Undibacterium sp. 5I1: one gene and its partner. The protein of the gene in region 2 interacts with the protein of the main gene of each other region in a pairwise test. Links are inferred from orthologs where the notes say so. Each region holds a gene or a part of one and is shown on either strand. Other genes may lie near its edges.

What was found. Proteins that work in one complex are often made in the same cells at the same time.
Region 1: the proteins of purT (region 2) and RGU72_RS12685 interact in binary tests that used the Escherichia coli proteins (3 or more experiments, as listed by UniProt). The link is inferred for Undibacterium sp. 5I1 from one-to-one orthologs.

The regions. Positions count from the first base shown.
Region 1 is NZ_JAVIWI010000001.1:2,879,402-2,885,973, reverse strand. The notes cover bases 3,222-6,119. They hold RGU72_RS12685 (farnesyl diphosphate synthase), read right to left. Parts: upstream 5,166-6,119; coding sequence 4,278-5,165; downstream 3,222-4,277. Other genes in these bases: RGU72_RS12675 (DUF1631 family protein), read left to right, coding at 5,872-6,119; RGU72_RS12680 (exodeoxyribonuclease VII small subunit), read right to left, coding at 5,162-5,434; dxs (1-deoxy-D-xylulose-5-phosphate synthase), read right to left, coding at 3,222-4,274. In the rest of the region: RGU72_RS12695 (prolyl oligopeptidase family serine peptidase), read right to left, coding at 43-2,229; more of dxs, read right to left, coding at 2,382-3,221; more of RGU72_RS12675, read left to right, coding at 6,120-6,572.
Region 2 is NZ_JAVIWI010000001.1:1,221,954-1,230,338, reverse strand. Bases 2,705-5,576 are described here. They hold purT (formate-dependent phosphoribosylglycinamide formyltransferase), read left to right. Parts: upstream 2,705-3,469; coding sequence 3,470-4,684; downstream 4,685-5,576. Other genes in these bases: nadB (L-aspartate oxidase), read left to right, coding at 4,832-5,576; RGU72_RS05530 (HU family DNA-binding protein), read right to left, coding at 2,818-3,090. Also shown: RGU72_RS05555 (YybH family protein), read left to right, coding at 1-140; RGU72_RS05550 (Bax inhibitor-1 family protein), read left to right, coding at 319-996; RGU72_RS05545 (formyltransferase family protein), read right to left, coding at 1,234-2,058; more of nadB, read left to right, coding at 5,577-6,436; nadC (carboxylating nicotinate-nucleotide diphosphorylase), read right to left, coding at 6,626-7,501; quinolinate synthase NadA, read right to left, coding at 7,498-8,385. UniProt on the Escherichia coli protein: Involved in the de novo purine biosynthesis. Catalyzes the transfer of formate to 5-phospho-ribosyl-glycinamide (GAR), producing 5-phospho-ribosyl-N-formylglycinamide (FGAR). Formate is provided by PurU via hydrolysis of 10-formyl-tetrahydrofolate.

The DNA of each region.
Region 1 (6,572 bases), 1.7 Mb from region 2 along the record:
CTTTCGGCTTACGTGGCTTTTTTCTTACATACGTCAGACAATTTATTTCGCCGGGAAAGTCATACCCAGTTGGTCAAACAAAAATGCATACACGTCGGCAGTCTGGTTGGCTTTGATCGAGAGAGAGCTGCCGATGCCATGACCTGCATGTGAGTTGATGCTGAGATAGACCGGCTTGCCAGCAGTCGCTGCTTGTAAACGAGCGATCATTTTGCGGGAATGCATCGGATTGACGCGGCCGTCGGTCTCGCCCGTTGCCATGAAAATCGCCGGGTAGGTCGTGCCATCCTGAACATGGTGATAAGGCGAATAGGCATACAAAGCCTTTAGTTGATCCGGATTTTTTACACTGCCAAATTCGGTGGTATTGAAGGCGCCGTTCGGATCTAGCTCTACCCGCAACATATCGTAGATGCCAACTTGTGATACCACTGCTTTAAATAAATCAGGATGTTGGGTAAAGACAGCTCCCATTAGTAAGCCTCCGTTGCTGCCACCGATGCTGGCCATATGTTCGCTAGAAGTATACTTTTGTGCGATCAGGTATTGTGCCGCTGCCGTGAAATCGTCAAACACATTTTGCTTATTCGTCAGCGCGCCCTTGCTGTGCCATTCCTCGCCAAACTCACCGCCGCCGCGCAGATTAGCAATCACAAATACACCACCCGCATTCAGCCATAAACGCGTTGCCGGGCTTAAAAAGCGAGGTGTCTGATTGACGCTGTAGCCACCGTAACCGTTCAGTAAAACGGGATTAGTCCCATCCAATTTCGTCCCTTTACGGCGGACAATATTTAAGGGGATTTTTGTTCCATCTTTGGAGGTTGCAAATTCCCTCACAACTTCCGTGTCGTCAAAGGAGGTTGCGCTGGTTTGCGCCAGTTTCGTGGTTTCTGACTTGCCCGATTTTTCGTCGTAACGAGAGTAGTAAGGCGGTGTCAGGAAAGTTTTAACTGCATAGAGCAAGGAGCCGTCGCTCAGCGTGTCAATTTCATCCACGGTAGCGACATCCGGCAGTGGAAGGTTGCCAAGTGATTTACCGTCATGGTCATAGATGGCTACGCGTGATGGCCCACCGATAATTTCACGCACGTATAAAGCATTTTTTGTAACGATGACTGGCGAGCCACCGAATTCTCCACCAGGTTGTATCACCGCATCAGACTCAGGTATGACAACTTTTGCATGTGCAAGCTCTAAATCATTCAGCGCTAGTTTTAAGAGTTTTCCGCGCGGAGCATCTTTACGTGAGACCAAATACATGGCGTTGTCCGAGCCAATCGTGGCCGCGACAATCTTGTCTTCAAAACGGCTGACTTGCTTGATTTTCCCGTCCTGGCTGATCACGTAATGTGCGAATTCGCCACCATCACCATTGGCAACTGAGGCGACCACATAGTTAGGATTTTGATGACTATCAAGCGCGATTTCTGCAACTTTAGGAAAGTCTTTTCCTAGGACATAAACATCTTTTGATGGATCAGTGCCAATTTTATGGAAGTAAATCTGTTGATAAAAATGTTGACGATTCGCTGGCTGATCTTTCCCTGGGTAGCGGGTGTACCAGAAACCTGTACCGTCCGCTTTCCATGCAACGCTACCACCGCCAGTTGGATACTGTACCAATGGAATCAGTTTGTCGATTTGTTTGCCTGTGCTAACGTCAATGATGTGTACTGAGCCATCTTCGCTTCCATTGTCCGACATTGACACAGCGACTTTAGATCCGTCATGTGATGGAACAAACCAGTCGATTGCCGTCGTACCTTTTGAATTGATGAGATTTGGATCAAGAACGATTTTGGCTAGTGCAGGATCAGCTGCATTTGTCAGCACCGCAATCATTGGCTGCTGTTTTGGTGGCTGGTTATACATCGCAAAAACTTTGTCACCAGCGGTATGCAAATCATAGTAAGAACTGGATGAAGCAGAAATTTGCGCCATCAGATTATCAAATATGGGTTTGCGGAATGTCAGGCTATCGAAATATTGTCGTGTGCGTTTGTCCTGTGCCACGCTCCACTGATGTACAGCAGGATCACTTTGTTTTTCTAGCCAGCGGTAGGGATCTTTGACGGTGATATCCCCATAGGTATCAGTCACTTCAGCGATACGTGTTGGTGGTGCCGTTTTATCAGCAGCAATTGCAGTACCATTCGAGATCAAGAAACTGAAGCCAGCAACGGCTACCGCACTGAGCTTCAATGAATACATATTTTTCTTCGTCATAAAGTAATCCCCGTTATTTAATACGCAAAAAATTGTTGAGCTTTTGTTTGACTCATGTGGACTGAATTAAAACCGAATAGTGTCAGGCGACAGAGTTTCTTCCATCAGAAATGAAAAAAGCGAAGCTTGTTGGCTTCGCTTTTTTCATTTCCTTACTGATTATTTGCTACTAGCTTCAGTGCTTCTGTTCCAAAGCGTTTTTTGATCGAGGCCTCAATTCCTGCTGCATCCAGACCACAACTAGCAAGTAGTAAAGCCGGATCACCATGATCGATAAATTGATCTGGTAAGCCGAGTATCAGCAATGGTTTTGTAATTCCTGCTGCTGCCATTGCTTCTGCGACTGCGGAGCCTGCGCCACCTATCACAGTGCCTTCTTCTACCGTGACTAACAAATCATGAGTGTTGGCCAGTTCTGCCAGTAATGCCGTATCTAGCGGTTTGACAAAGCGCATATTCGCCAGTGTGGCATCCAGATTTTCCGCAGCTTTTAATCCCGGCTGCACCATGGAGCCAAATGCCAAAATGGCGATGCTCTTGCCTTTACGTTTGATTTCGCCTTTGCCAATCGGCAGGGTGCTGAGTTCTAAATTGATCGCTGCACCAATCCCGGCGCCGCGTGGATAGCGGATAGCTGCCGGGCCTGGATAATGGAAGCCAGTCGACAACATTTGACGGCATTCATTCTCATCCGAGGCGGCCATCACGACCATATTAGGGATACAGCGCAGATAAGCCAGATCATAATTGCCGGCATGGGTTGCACCATCAGCACCGACCAGTCCCGCTCGGTCCAGGGCGAAAGTAACATCCAGATTTTGCAACGCGATATCGTGAATTAACTGATCATAAGCACGTTGTAAAAAAGTGGAGTAAATCGCAACGACAGGTTTGAGCCCCTCGCATGCCATGCCACCGGCAAACGTAACAGAATGCTGTTCTGCAATGCCAACATCGTAATAACGGTCAGGGAATTTTTGCTCAAATTCCACCATGCCAGAACCTTCGCGCATCGCTGGCGTAATGCCAATCAAGCGTTGATCAGCGGCAGCCATATCGCATAACCAATTACCAAAGACTTGCGTGTAAGTTTGTTTGGCAGGCGTAGTAGAGGGCTTAATGCCTTCAGCAGGATTGAATTTGCCAGGGCCGTGATAAAGAATTGGATCGGCTTCTGCTAATTTATAGCCCTGGCCTTTTTTGGTGACCACGTGCAGGAATTGCGGACCTTTCAGATTTTTTAAATTCTGTAGGGTTGGTACCAGAGAGTCCAGATCATGACCGTCAATCGGGCCAATATAATTAAAACCAAATTCTTCAAACATCGTCGCTGGTACGATCATGCCTTTTGCGTGTTCCTCAAACCGTTTGGCGAGTTCTAATACCGGCGTTGGCAGTACGGATTTGCCGACATTGCGTGCTGCGGCATAAAATTTGCCAGACATCAGACGCGCCAGATAACGGTTGAGCGCACCGACCGGTGGCGAGATCGACATATCGTTGTCGTTCAGAATCACCAGTAAGTTAATATCGTCGTAGACGCCCGCATTATTCAAGGCCTCAAACGCCATGCCGGCTGTCATTGAGCCATCGCCAATGATGGCAACGGAATGTCGATCCTCGCCTTTGGTTTTTGCCGCCAAAGCCATCCCTAATGCAGCAGAAATCGATGTCGATGAATGCGCCGTACCAAACGTGTCGTATTCGCTCTCAACCCGGCGCGGGAAACCGGAGATACCATTCAACTGACGCAAGGTATGCATGCGATCACGACGACCCGTCAGAATTTTATGCGGATACGTTTGATGACCCACATCCCAGACCAGACGATCTTCCGGTGTCTGAAATACATAGTGCAGCGCGATGGTGAGTTCAACAGTGCCTAAATTAGACGATAAATGACCGCCCGTTTTAGACACAGAATCAATCACAAAATGACGTAACTCGTCGGCCAGCGGTTTTAATTGGGCACGTGTTAGCTTGCGTAAATCGGCTGGAGAATTAATGCTGTCTAACAGAGTGTTTGTATTATTAGTTGTGGTCATAAATTACGCCTTCCTCTGCACAATCAAATCTGCCAGGTTGCGCAGGATGTGTGCTTTTTCTCCAAAGGGCAACAACGCAGCATGGGCGTCGTCGCATAGTTTTTTTGCCAGCGCTTGTGACGCTTCCAGACCCAGCAAGGATACGTAGGTCGGCTTGTTATCTGCTGCATCTTTGCCAGCAGTTTTACCTAGGGTGACAGAATCTGCGGTGGCATCCAGGACATCATCCACTACCTGAAATGCCAGTCCAATTGCGCTGGCGTATGCATCAAGCGCAGCGACTTCCGCCGCGGATAAAGTCTTGCCACACATCGCGCCCATGATGACTGAGCCACGCAGCAATGCACCTGTTTTTAAACGGTGCATTTGTTCAAGCTGATCTACTGTTAAGGCGACACCGACGCTGGCTAAATCAATCGCCTGACCGCCGCACATACCGGTTGACCCAGCGGCTTGTGCCAGCAAACGCAGCATGGCAACTTGCCGTAAAGATTCACTCTCTGCTTCTGCCAAGACCAAAAAAGCTTGTGCTTGCAGCGCATCACCAACCAACAGGGCAGTTGCCTCATCATATTTGACATGCACAGTAGGTTTGCCTCTACGCAAAGCGTCATCATCCATACAGGGCATGTCGTCATGCACTAATGAATAAGCGTGAATCATTTCTAATGCGGCGGCGGCACGCGCCAATAAATCCGCTGGCGCATCAAACATAAAACCGGCGGCATACACTAACAAAGGACGCACGCGTTTGCCGCCATCTAAAGCGGCGTAACGCATTGCCTGATGTAGTTTTGCTGGTACCACATCGCTATCTGGTAAGAAACTAGCTAATAAGACTTCAAATTGCTGCTGAGTGGATTTCATCCAATCCTGAAAATGCGCGCTCATGCATCGGCCTCGCCAGAATTATCTGCAACGAAAGGTTTCAGCATGCCAGCTTCCAGTACTTTGACCTGCTGTTCTACTTTGTCGAGTTGGCCTGCACAGTATTTAATCAATTCGGCCCCACGTTGATAAGCCGTGACAGAGGCTTCTAAAGGCAGCTCACCAGCTTCCATCTGGGCGACCAGTTCTAATAATTCCGACATCGCTGCTTCGAAAGAAGTTGGCTGATCGTTCTGACCGAGTTGTCCGATGGAGGGTAATTTTTTTGGCATAGGTAGTCTTGAAGAGCAAATTGAGTCTAACCCTGCATTTTAGTGCAAACCCAGTTGATAATCAGCTTAGTTGGCATAATTAGCAGCTTTTTTAGAGCTATCCTTTCTATCTCGGCATTATTCACTTTTATGTTCTTATGGATTTTATTTTTTTGATATCGTAAAAAAGAGAATTTGCTTAAAAAAGCAGCTGAAATTGCGATTCAAACATTTCCATGTGGAAATTATTCGTATATAGTCAAATCAAACCAAATCAAACCAAGTCAAACCAAGTTAAACCAAGTTAAAACAATTCAGATAAAGTCAAATTCTGTTGCGCAAGGCTTGATAAGTATGATTTGGGCGATCGTGGAAGTCAGTGCGAAGACTTCCGACAAGGGATTACACTATATTCGTTTGACAAACTTTGCTAATAACTTTCCTTAAACACAACTGTCATGTCAGCACAATCGCCCGATCATCGGCAGTCCCAGAAAGCACCTTTAGCGCGTGCAGATATTTTGCGTGCTCTGATTCCACATGCGACGCACTTGGTGGTGGCGCAACTGGATGCCTTTGCAGCACGCTTAGCGAATGCATTTTTTGCCGCATCGGAGCAAGTTGGTGACGCACGGGAAGCGAATTTAAATTTTAATTCTGGTCAGTTACTAAAGAACAACGGTTACGCTTTCTACTATTTATGTTCTGCTGATATCCAGGCGGCATTTCGTAAAGAAATCCAGGCTTTGTCATCAATATCATCAGCAAATTCATTACCAACTAAGCCTCAATCAGAGCGTGTCGAGCAACAAGACATTGCCTTGACGCTGGTGTCATATGAGGAGATGGACAAAAAACTGGCTTTTGGGCGTGCGAGTCGCTCCCTGGAGTTGTCCAGTGCAGAGCAATTGGCCGCTTTAAGTATGCGTCTGGCTTGCATCATTGGCATTGATAGTCTGAGCATTACGCAAAATCCATTCAGGCCAGAATTTTTTTTACGTGTGGTGCATGCATCATGGTGCAAATTTAATCCTGATACGAATACCCATCCGCTGATTCTGCCTTTGCTACGCGGAGATATTTTGTTTGATCTGTCGCCTATTTTTCAGGCATTAAATGAATTTTTGGTGTACCAAGGGATCTTGCCTGATTTACATGA
Region 2 (8,385 bases):
TTTTACTCAATGATCAGGTACAAAACTATGGTGTCGAGACTTGGCAAATGATGAAAACTAGCGAGGGCAAATGGAAGATATTGAGCGTATTGTGGACAACTCATCTTATGCCAAAGCCAGTTGAATCGTCTGCGAAGTAAATCTCACTTGCTACTTCGTAGTTAAAACCGCGATGCAATTAAACAAAAAGGCACAATGGCCTGTTGTAGAATGAGGGACTTGTTCTTTTAACAGGTGATTGATTGCATCAGTAGTTTGCAGCACAGTTGACTGCAACAATGTACAAACATAGAAAACATAAATCCAAAAGGGAAATTCATGGAACTGACAAGCACCCAACAAGGCTATGGTCCGGCGCGTGAGCGTTTTATTAGTAAGACTTTTAATCACCTCGGCGGCGCTATTCTTGCGTTCACTGCAATCGAGGTTATTTTGTTCAAAACGGGGATCGCTGAAGTATTGGCAAAAGCGATGTTGGGCTTGCCTTGGCTGGTGATCATGGGCGCGTTTATGCTCGTCGGCTGGCTGGCTTCACGTGCAGCGCATACCGTTGAAAGCGTGCCTCTGCAATACGCTGCGCTGGGTGCTTATGTGCTGGCAGAAGCGATTATTTTTGTACCGATGCTGGTAATTGCCAACACCATTGCGCCAGGTGCGATTTCTGACGCTGGCTTGATCACGATTTTGGCGACTGTGTGTCTGGTCGGTGTAGCGTATGTGTCGCGTAAAGACTTTTCTTTTCTTGGCAGCCTATTGAAATGGGGCGGAATTATGGCGCTGATCTTGATCGTCTGCGGCGCTATTTTTGGTTTCCAGTTAGGTTTGTTCTTTAGCGTGGCGATGGTCGGCTTAGCAGGTGCAGCTATTTTGTATGACGCTTCCAATGTGATCAACCATTATCCGGAAGACCGCTATGTCGGCGCTGCGCTGCAATTGTTTGCCTCTGTTGCGATGATGTTCTGGTACGTATTGCGGATACTGATGCGTTTGCGTTAATTATCCAGGCTAAGGTGCGCCCTGCGTACTGTAGATGTAACAACGTGGTGTTAAGTTTTAAAAGCTCAACACCACGTCCAAAATGATCATCTGGCTGATCTTATCAATTCTGTTCTCTTCAAATTCTTTTCCCTGCTAAACAATCCCATCACTTGCTGCATCAGCTACCGCTTTTAAGCGTTGTGAACAATGCATACGAGCCAAAAATAAATCGCTAGCAGAACCTACTTGTTGTACTTACACCGAATACCAATCCGTCACCGCAAGAAAACCATCTTTGCAGGCGATGACGACTGTTTTTCCACTGACGTGTATGACTTGTCCTGGCACATGGCTATGTGGTTCTGGCCAGACGTATCCGGCTTTAATTAAAATTTTATTGTCGTTAATGCGCGCAATACATTCAATCGGGCCGAAAGCACGTAATTGCCTGTCTATGTTGTAAACCGGTTGAGCAAAGTCGATAGTTTTATCGTCATCTTTGAACAGCGGCCAATACTCACCGCCTGTTTGTATCTGCGCGTCTTGCCAGAGCGCTGGAAAATTCTTGGCAATACGACTTGCCAGCTTGCTCTTTGCGATCTGAATTTTGATTTCCAAACTATCATGAATCTCATGTGGCAAAAGCGGGAAGACTTCGCTATCGAGTATCTCGCCAGTATCAAAATCCGGTGCGATTTTGTGGCAAGTAACCGCCCAGGTTTTATGTGATTGCAAAATCGCGTTCACTATAGGATAAGGACCGCGCCCCATCGGCAACGGCGCAGGATGAAAATTAATCGCGTACGACAAATAGTTTTTCCATTCTGGAATACGCCAGTTATAACTGCCAACGACCAAGATGTCACACTGCATCTCGTTTAACTCAGCAAGATCGTGCTCGTTCATACGAGAGAGCTGAATAGAATTTTTTTTAGCTTGCGCAAGCGCGAGCAAATCTTTGTTAGTACTGAGATGATTAATTTCTGGTACGGAGAATAATTTAACCGGCTCCCAACCCTCTGCGATCCAGGTTTGAAATAAGGGAAGATCTCTATCGCATCCTGCAAATGCAAAGCGCATTATTTTCTTTCGATAAGGACTACTAGAAATTACACATGGTGTTTTACGTTAGTCCTAATATTAAGTGGTTATCGATATCAATGATGCAGCATTACCGAGCACACTTTGTAACCTATTGGATCATTTTGTAGAAGCGCATTTACGCATCGTCTGAGATTGTCGCTTACTCCCAGAATCAGATTAAGATTTTTTATCTGGATATTGAACAATTTTGTATTTAGAATGGCGTTTTTTTGCTTCGCTAATATAGGTAATACTGTTACAAATTTAAATCTTAGGTAAAAAAATCCTATTTTCTTTTCCCATTTTTAGCTGAGTGTTTAAAATATAGGTATTCACACTATTAGCTTATCCTAATGCACGCTTGTTATATCGAATTGTCGTAAATGATTTTTTGACTTAGTGAACAAATAATTTGATTGAGTATTTATAAGAAGAAATGCGGTCAGCAGACCACGGAGATATTATTAGCAATACAAAAGGAAAAAGGCATATAACCATTAAGTTATATGCCTTCTTTTATATTGGCGGAGCGGACGGGGCTCGAACCCGCGACCCCCGGCGTGACAGGCCGGTATTCTAACCAACTGAACTACCACTCCTTATTTGATACAACTTATATTGACAATCATGGTGGGCGCTGAGAGGCTCGAACTCCCGACCTAAGCCTTGTAAGGGCTCCGCTCTACCAACTGAGCTAAGCGCCCCAACCATCTACTGCCAATACTTGTGACGCTTATCACCGCGTCACGAAGTCCATTAGTTTACAGCATCTTTCAATGCTTTGCCAGGCTTAAATTTAGGAACCTTGGCTGCTTTGATCTTAATTGCCTCACCAGTACGTGGATTGCGGCCTATTCTAGCAGCGCGTTTACCCACTGTAAACGTACCAAAACCGACCAAAGTAACAGTACCGCTTTTTTTTAATGTCGTTTTTACAGCACCAATAATTGCATCTAATGCTCGTGCCGATGCTGCTTTGGAAATATCAGCCGTGTTAGCAATGTGTTCGATCAATTCAGTTTTATTCACTTACGTCCCCCTCACAAAAGTCCAATTTAACTCCGCGATGATGTATTCGATTATTTATTGGTCGGGCATCGATCACGCCAAGCAGAAAATCTGCATCCGGTATTAAATCAAGCCGGAAACCCTTGTGTCAAGCGGTTTGCAGCGTTTCCCTACAATCTTCTTGGGTTTTCTTCTTCAAATCAAAAGTATAATTTCAAATAATTGATTTACACCATCATCGCATCTAAAAATGCACTCGAATACGGCGTGCTTGCAGATGTTGTTTGACAATATTTGGTTCGGCACCAAATTGAACCACCGGCATATACACAATCTAAAGCGCAAAAATTAGCTCGGCGATCCTTATTATCCTCACTCAATCTCTTTATTCCAAATGACCATGAAAACGATCAAACGATTCGGCACCCCCTTATCTGCTACCGCAACTAAAGTTATGCTGCTTGGCTCTGGCGAACTCGGTAAAGAAGTTATTATTTCTTTGCAGCGTCTTGGCGTCGAAGTTATCGCAGTAGATCGGTATGAAAATGCGCCGGGACATCAGGTTGCGCACAGAGCGCACGTGATTGACATGACTGATGGCGCAGCACTCGCTCGCTTGATTGAGTTAGAGCAGCCCGATTTAGTCGTGCCGGAAATCGAAGCGATTGCCACCACCATGTTAATGGAGCTTGAGAAGGCCGGCAAAACGCGCGTCATCCCGACTGCTCGCGCCGCATGGCTGACCATGAATCGTGAAGGCATCCGGCGCCTGGCGGCTGAGACCTTAAACCTGCCAACCTCACCATACCGGTTCGCTGATAGTCTCGCTGAATTACAACAAGCATCAAGCGAAATCGGCTTTCCGTGCATCATCAAGCCAGTGATGTCCTCATCAGGAAAAGGTCAATCAAAAATTGATAGTGCAGAAGAAGTGGAAGCCGCCTGGAACTACGCTGCAGCAGGTGGTCGCGTCAATTCTGGTCGCGTGATTGTTGAGGGTTTCATCGACTTCGAATATGAAATCACCTTGTTGACCGTGCGCTCGATCGGGAGCAACGGAGAAGTCGAAACCCATTTCTGCGAGCCTATCGGCCATGTGCAAGTACAAGGCGATTATGTCGAATCATGGCAGCCACAAGCTATGCACAGTAAGGCATTAGAGCGTGCACGTGATATCGCTAAAAAAGTCACGGACGATCTTGGCGGCCTTGGCTTATTTGGCGTCGAACTATTTGTGAAAAACGACATGGTCTGGTTCTCTGAAGTCAGCCCACGTCCGCATGATACCGGCATGGTGACGATGTCCAGCCAAGTCCAGAATGAATTTGAGTTACACGCCAAAGCAATCCTCGGCTTGCCGGTTAACGTAGCGCTGCGCACGCCCGCGGCATCTGCGGTAATCTACGGTCAGCATAATCACAAAGCAATTGCGTTTGAAGGTGTGGCAGAAGCTTTGCAAGTGGAAGGCATCGATATCCGTTTATTCGGTAAGCCAGAATCATTTAGTCGCCGCCGCATGGGTGTTGCTCTAGCCACTGCGGCGGATACCGATACGGCGCGCGTGCTGGCGAAAGCTGCTGCTGCCAAAGTGAAACCTGTGGTTGTTGATGAATAACGCAACAAACAAACAAACAAACCAACCAACGCAAAAAAACAACCCGCTTTATCCCGATAACTAAATTCGATAAATTCAACATGGTGAGTTTAGTTAAGATATTTTTTAGTGCAGTACAAGCTAGTGCTTGAATTAACGGTCATCCAAATGAAATTTGACGTCGCAATTGTAGGTAGTGGCTTAGCAGGTTTATCAGTCGCGCTTCATCTCGCTAAGACCCGCAAAGTTGCGGTGATTTCTAAGCGTGCTTTACTCGATGGTGCCAGTGACTGGGCACAAGGTGGTATTGCCGCCGTCCTGGATTCGCACGACAGTCACGAGCAGCATATTTCAGATACGCTGATCGCTGGCGGTGGTTTGTGTGATGAAGGTGCAACCCGTTACATCATTGAACACGGACGCGAAGCAATTGATTGGCTCATCGAACAAGGTGTGCCATTTACGCGTGACGACGATGCTGAATTAGGCTTCCACCTGACGCGCGAAGGCGGTCACAGTCAACGACGGATTATTCATGCTGCTGACTCCACAGGCCATGCCGTACAACAGACACTGGAACAAAAAGTTCGGGCGCATCCGAACATCAGTTTGTTTGAACATCATTACGCGATCGACGTAATCACCTCAGCCAAGCTGGGAGAAACATCGGCGACACCGCGCTGTTTAGGCTTGTACGTGCAAGATGTCAAAACGGGTAAAGTCCACACCTTTGAGGCGCCACACACAGTCATGGCGACGGGCGGCGCTGGCAAAGTATATTTGTATACAACCAATCCAGACACCGCGACGGGGGATGGCATTGCGATGGCATGGCGTGCTGGATGTCGCGTAGCGAATATGGAGTTTATGCAATTCCATCCGACCTGTTTATATCATCCGTATGCCAAATCATTTCTGATCACTGAAGCGGTACGCGGTGAAGGTGGCATCTTAAAGTTGCCAGCAGAGGCAGGTGCCAGCGCAGGTGCGCGCTTTATGCTAGATCATGATAGCCGGGCAGAACTCGCACCGCGCGATGTGGTCGCAAGAGCGATCGATTTCGAAATGAAAAAACGTGGTTTAGATTTTGTAGAGCTCGATATCACGCATAAATCACCGGAATTTTTAGAAGAACACTTCCCAATGATTTATGCCCGCTGCCTGGAATTGGGTATCGACATTACTAAGCAAGCCATTCCCGTGGTACCTGCAGTACATTTCACCTGCGGCGGGATTGTGACCGATACGACCGGCAGAACAGATTTGCCTGGTTTATACGCCGTAGGAGAGACCGCCTACACCGGTCTGCATGGCGCCAATCGATTAGCCAGCAATTCCTTGTTGGAATGCCTGGTTATCGGCAAAGCTGCGGCGCAAGACATCGCGGCACAAGAATTACGACCGTCTCTCAACTTACCGGCATGGGACGAAAGCCGTGTATCGGATGCAGACGAAGAAGTCGTCATCGCTCACAACTGGGACGAACTGCGTCGCTTTATGTGGAATTATGTCGGCATCGTTCGCACCACTAAACGACTGGAGCGCGCAAAACACCGGATACGTTTATTGAAAGAAGAAATCGATGAGTATTACGCTAATTTCCGCATTACAAATAATTTGCTGGAACTGCGCAATCTGGTTGATGTCGCCTCGCTGATCGTGAATAGCGCACTGTCTCGCCGCGAAAGCCGCGGCCTGCATTTTAGTCGTGATTATCCGGACACTTTACCGAAAGCCTTGCCTACCGTGCTATCGCCTAAACGGAAAAAATAACAAAGCTCACCGGATAAAAAAGCGCCGCAAGTTCGTATCAAAACGAATTTGCGGCGCTTTTTTTGCAAAAATAAATCTAAAGCATAAAACCAATAAATTAATACTCCCACCCAGTAATTAAAATTGTTCAAGTAGTCTCTGGGCAATAAGGGTATTTTTTTAAAAATAAGGGGGAGTATAGGCAATAAGTTAGATAATTCTCAAAGAATAATCAATAGCCTTGATATCTTTTGTCAGGCTACCAATCGAAATCCTGTCAACACCGGTTTCAGCAATCGCCCTCACAGAACTTTTATCGACGCCACCAGATGCTTCCAACAATGCGCGTCCGGCATTCAGATTGACTGCATCACGCATCATGTCAGTCGTAAAGTTATCCAATAGAATCGACGTTGCTCCCGCTTTTAGCGCGAGTTTGAGCTGATCTAGCGTTTCCACCTCGATTTGTATGCTGACATCCGCCTGCAAGGCGTGAGCAGCCTGCATCGCAGCCTCAATGCCGCCGGCTGCTGCGATGTGATTTTCTTTAATCAGAATCCCATCATACAAAGCCAGACGCTGATTCTGACCGCCACCAACACGCACTGCATATTTTTGAGCCAGACGCAAACCAGGTAAGGTTTTTCGGGTATCCAAAATCGCTGCGGCTGTGCCTTCAATGATTCGCACATAGTCACGTGTTGCCATAGCCACGCCAGATAGCAATTGCAAAAAATTGAGTGCGCTGCGCTCGGCAGTCAATAACGCCCGGGCTGGCGCTGTGATCTTACAGACCAGACTATTCGGAAGCATCAACGCCCCCTCCTCTGCCATCCACACAATCTTAATTCTTGCATCCAGGCGCTCCATCACAGCATCAAACCACGGCGCACCGCACAAAACAGCTTCTTCGCGCACAATTACTTGGGCTTGCACTAACTGCTGGTCTGGCACCAGTAAGCCCGTCAGATCACCGGTACCGACGTCTTCCGCCAAGGCTGTGCTGATATTGCGCTCAAAGGCTGCCATCAAGTCCGCATCGAATGGCTCGAACGGATTTTTAAGATTACTTATTGAATGAGTCATGCTGGACCTATACCCGAAAATAGTTTTTGCTCTTGAGCCAAATCAGCGCCCGGGCGCACATTCGCTTTTTTCGCTGCTGCAAAATCAAGCATACGGTCGATACACAATTTGGCTTTTACACTCACGGCAGGATCGACCAGAATTTCGTTATTCCCTTGCTCTAATACTTGCAATAAATTACGCAGGCCATTCATTGCCATCCAAGGACAGTGCGCGCAACTCTTACAGGTAGCACTATTACCCGCAGTTGGAGCGACGATGAATTTTTTCCCAGGGGCTGCCATCTGCATTTTATGCAAAATACCGTTATCTGTTGCCACGATAAACTCAGTAGCGTCCATGGTTTTCGCTGCATGGATCATTTGCGAGGTAGAGCCGACCATATCCGCTAATGCCACGACTGCAGCAGGTGACTCTGGATGGACTAAGACCTTGGCATCAGGATGCTCTGCCTTCAATATATCCAGCTCAATGCCTTTAAATTCGTCGTGCACCAGACACGAACCCTGCCACAGCAACATATCAGCACCGGTTTGTTTTTGAATATACGAACCCAAATGCTTATCAGGAGCCCATAGAATTTTTTTACCCTGCGCATGCAGATGCGCGACGATATCCAAACCAATACTCGAAGTCACCATCCAATCCGCACGCGCCTTCACCGCAGCACTGGTATTGGCATACACGACGACAGTACGATCAGGATGCGCATCACAAAATGCTGCAAACTCACCCGCAGGACAGCCAAGATCCAGCGAGCATGTTGCATCCAGATCGGGCATTAAGATCGTTTTTTCAGGGCTCAGTATTTTGGCGGTTTCGCCCATGAACTTAACGCCAGCGACTATCAAAGTCTTTGCTGAGTGATCACGCCCAAAACGCGC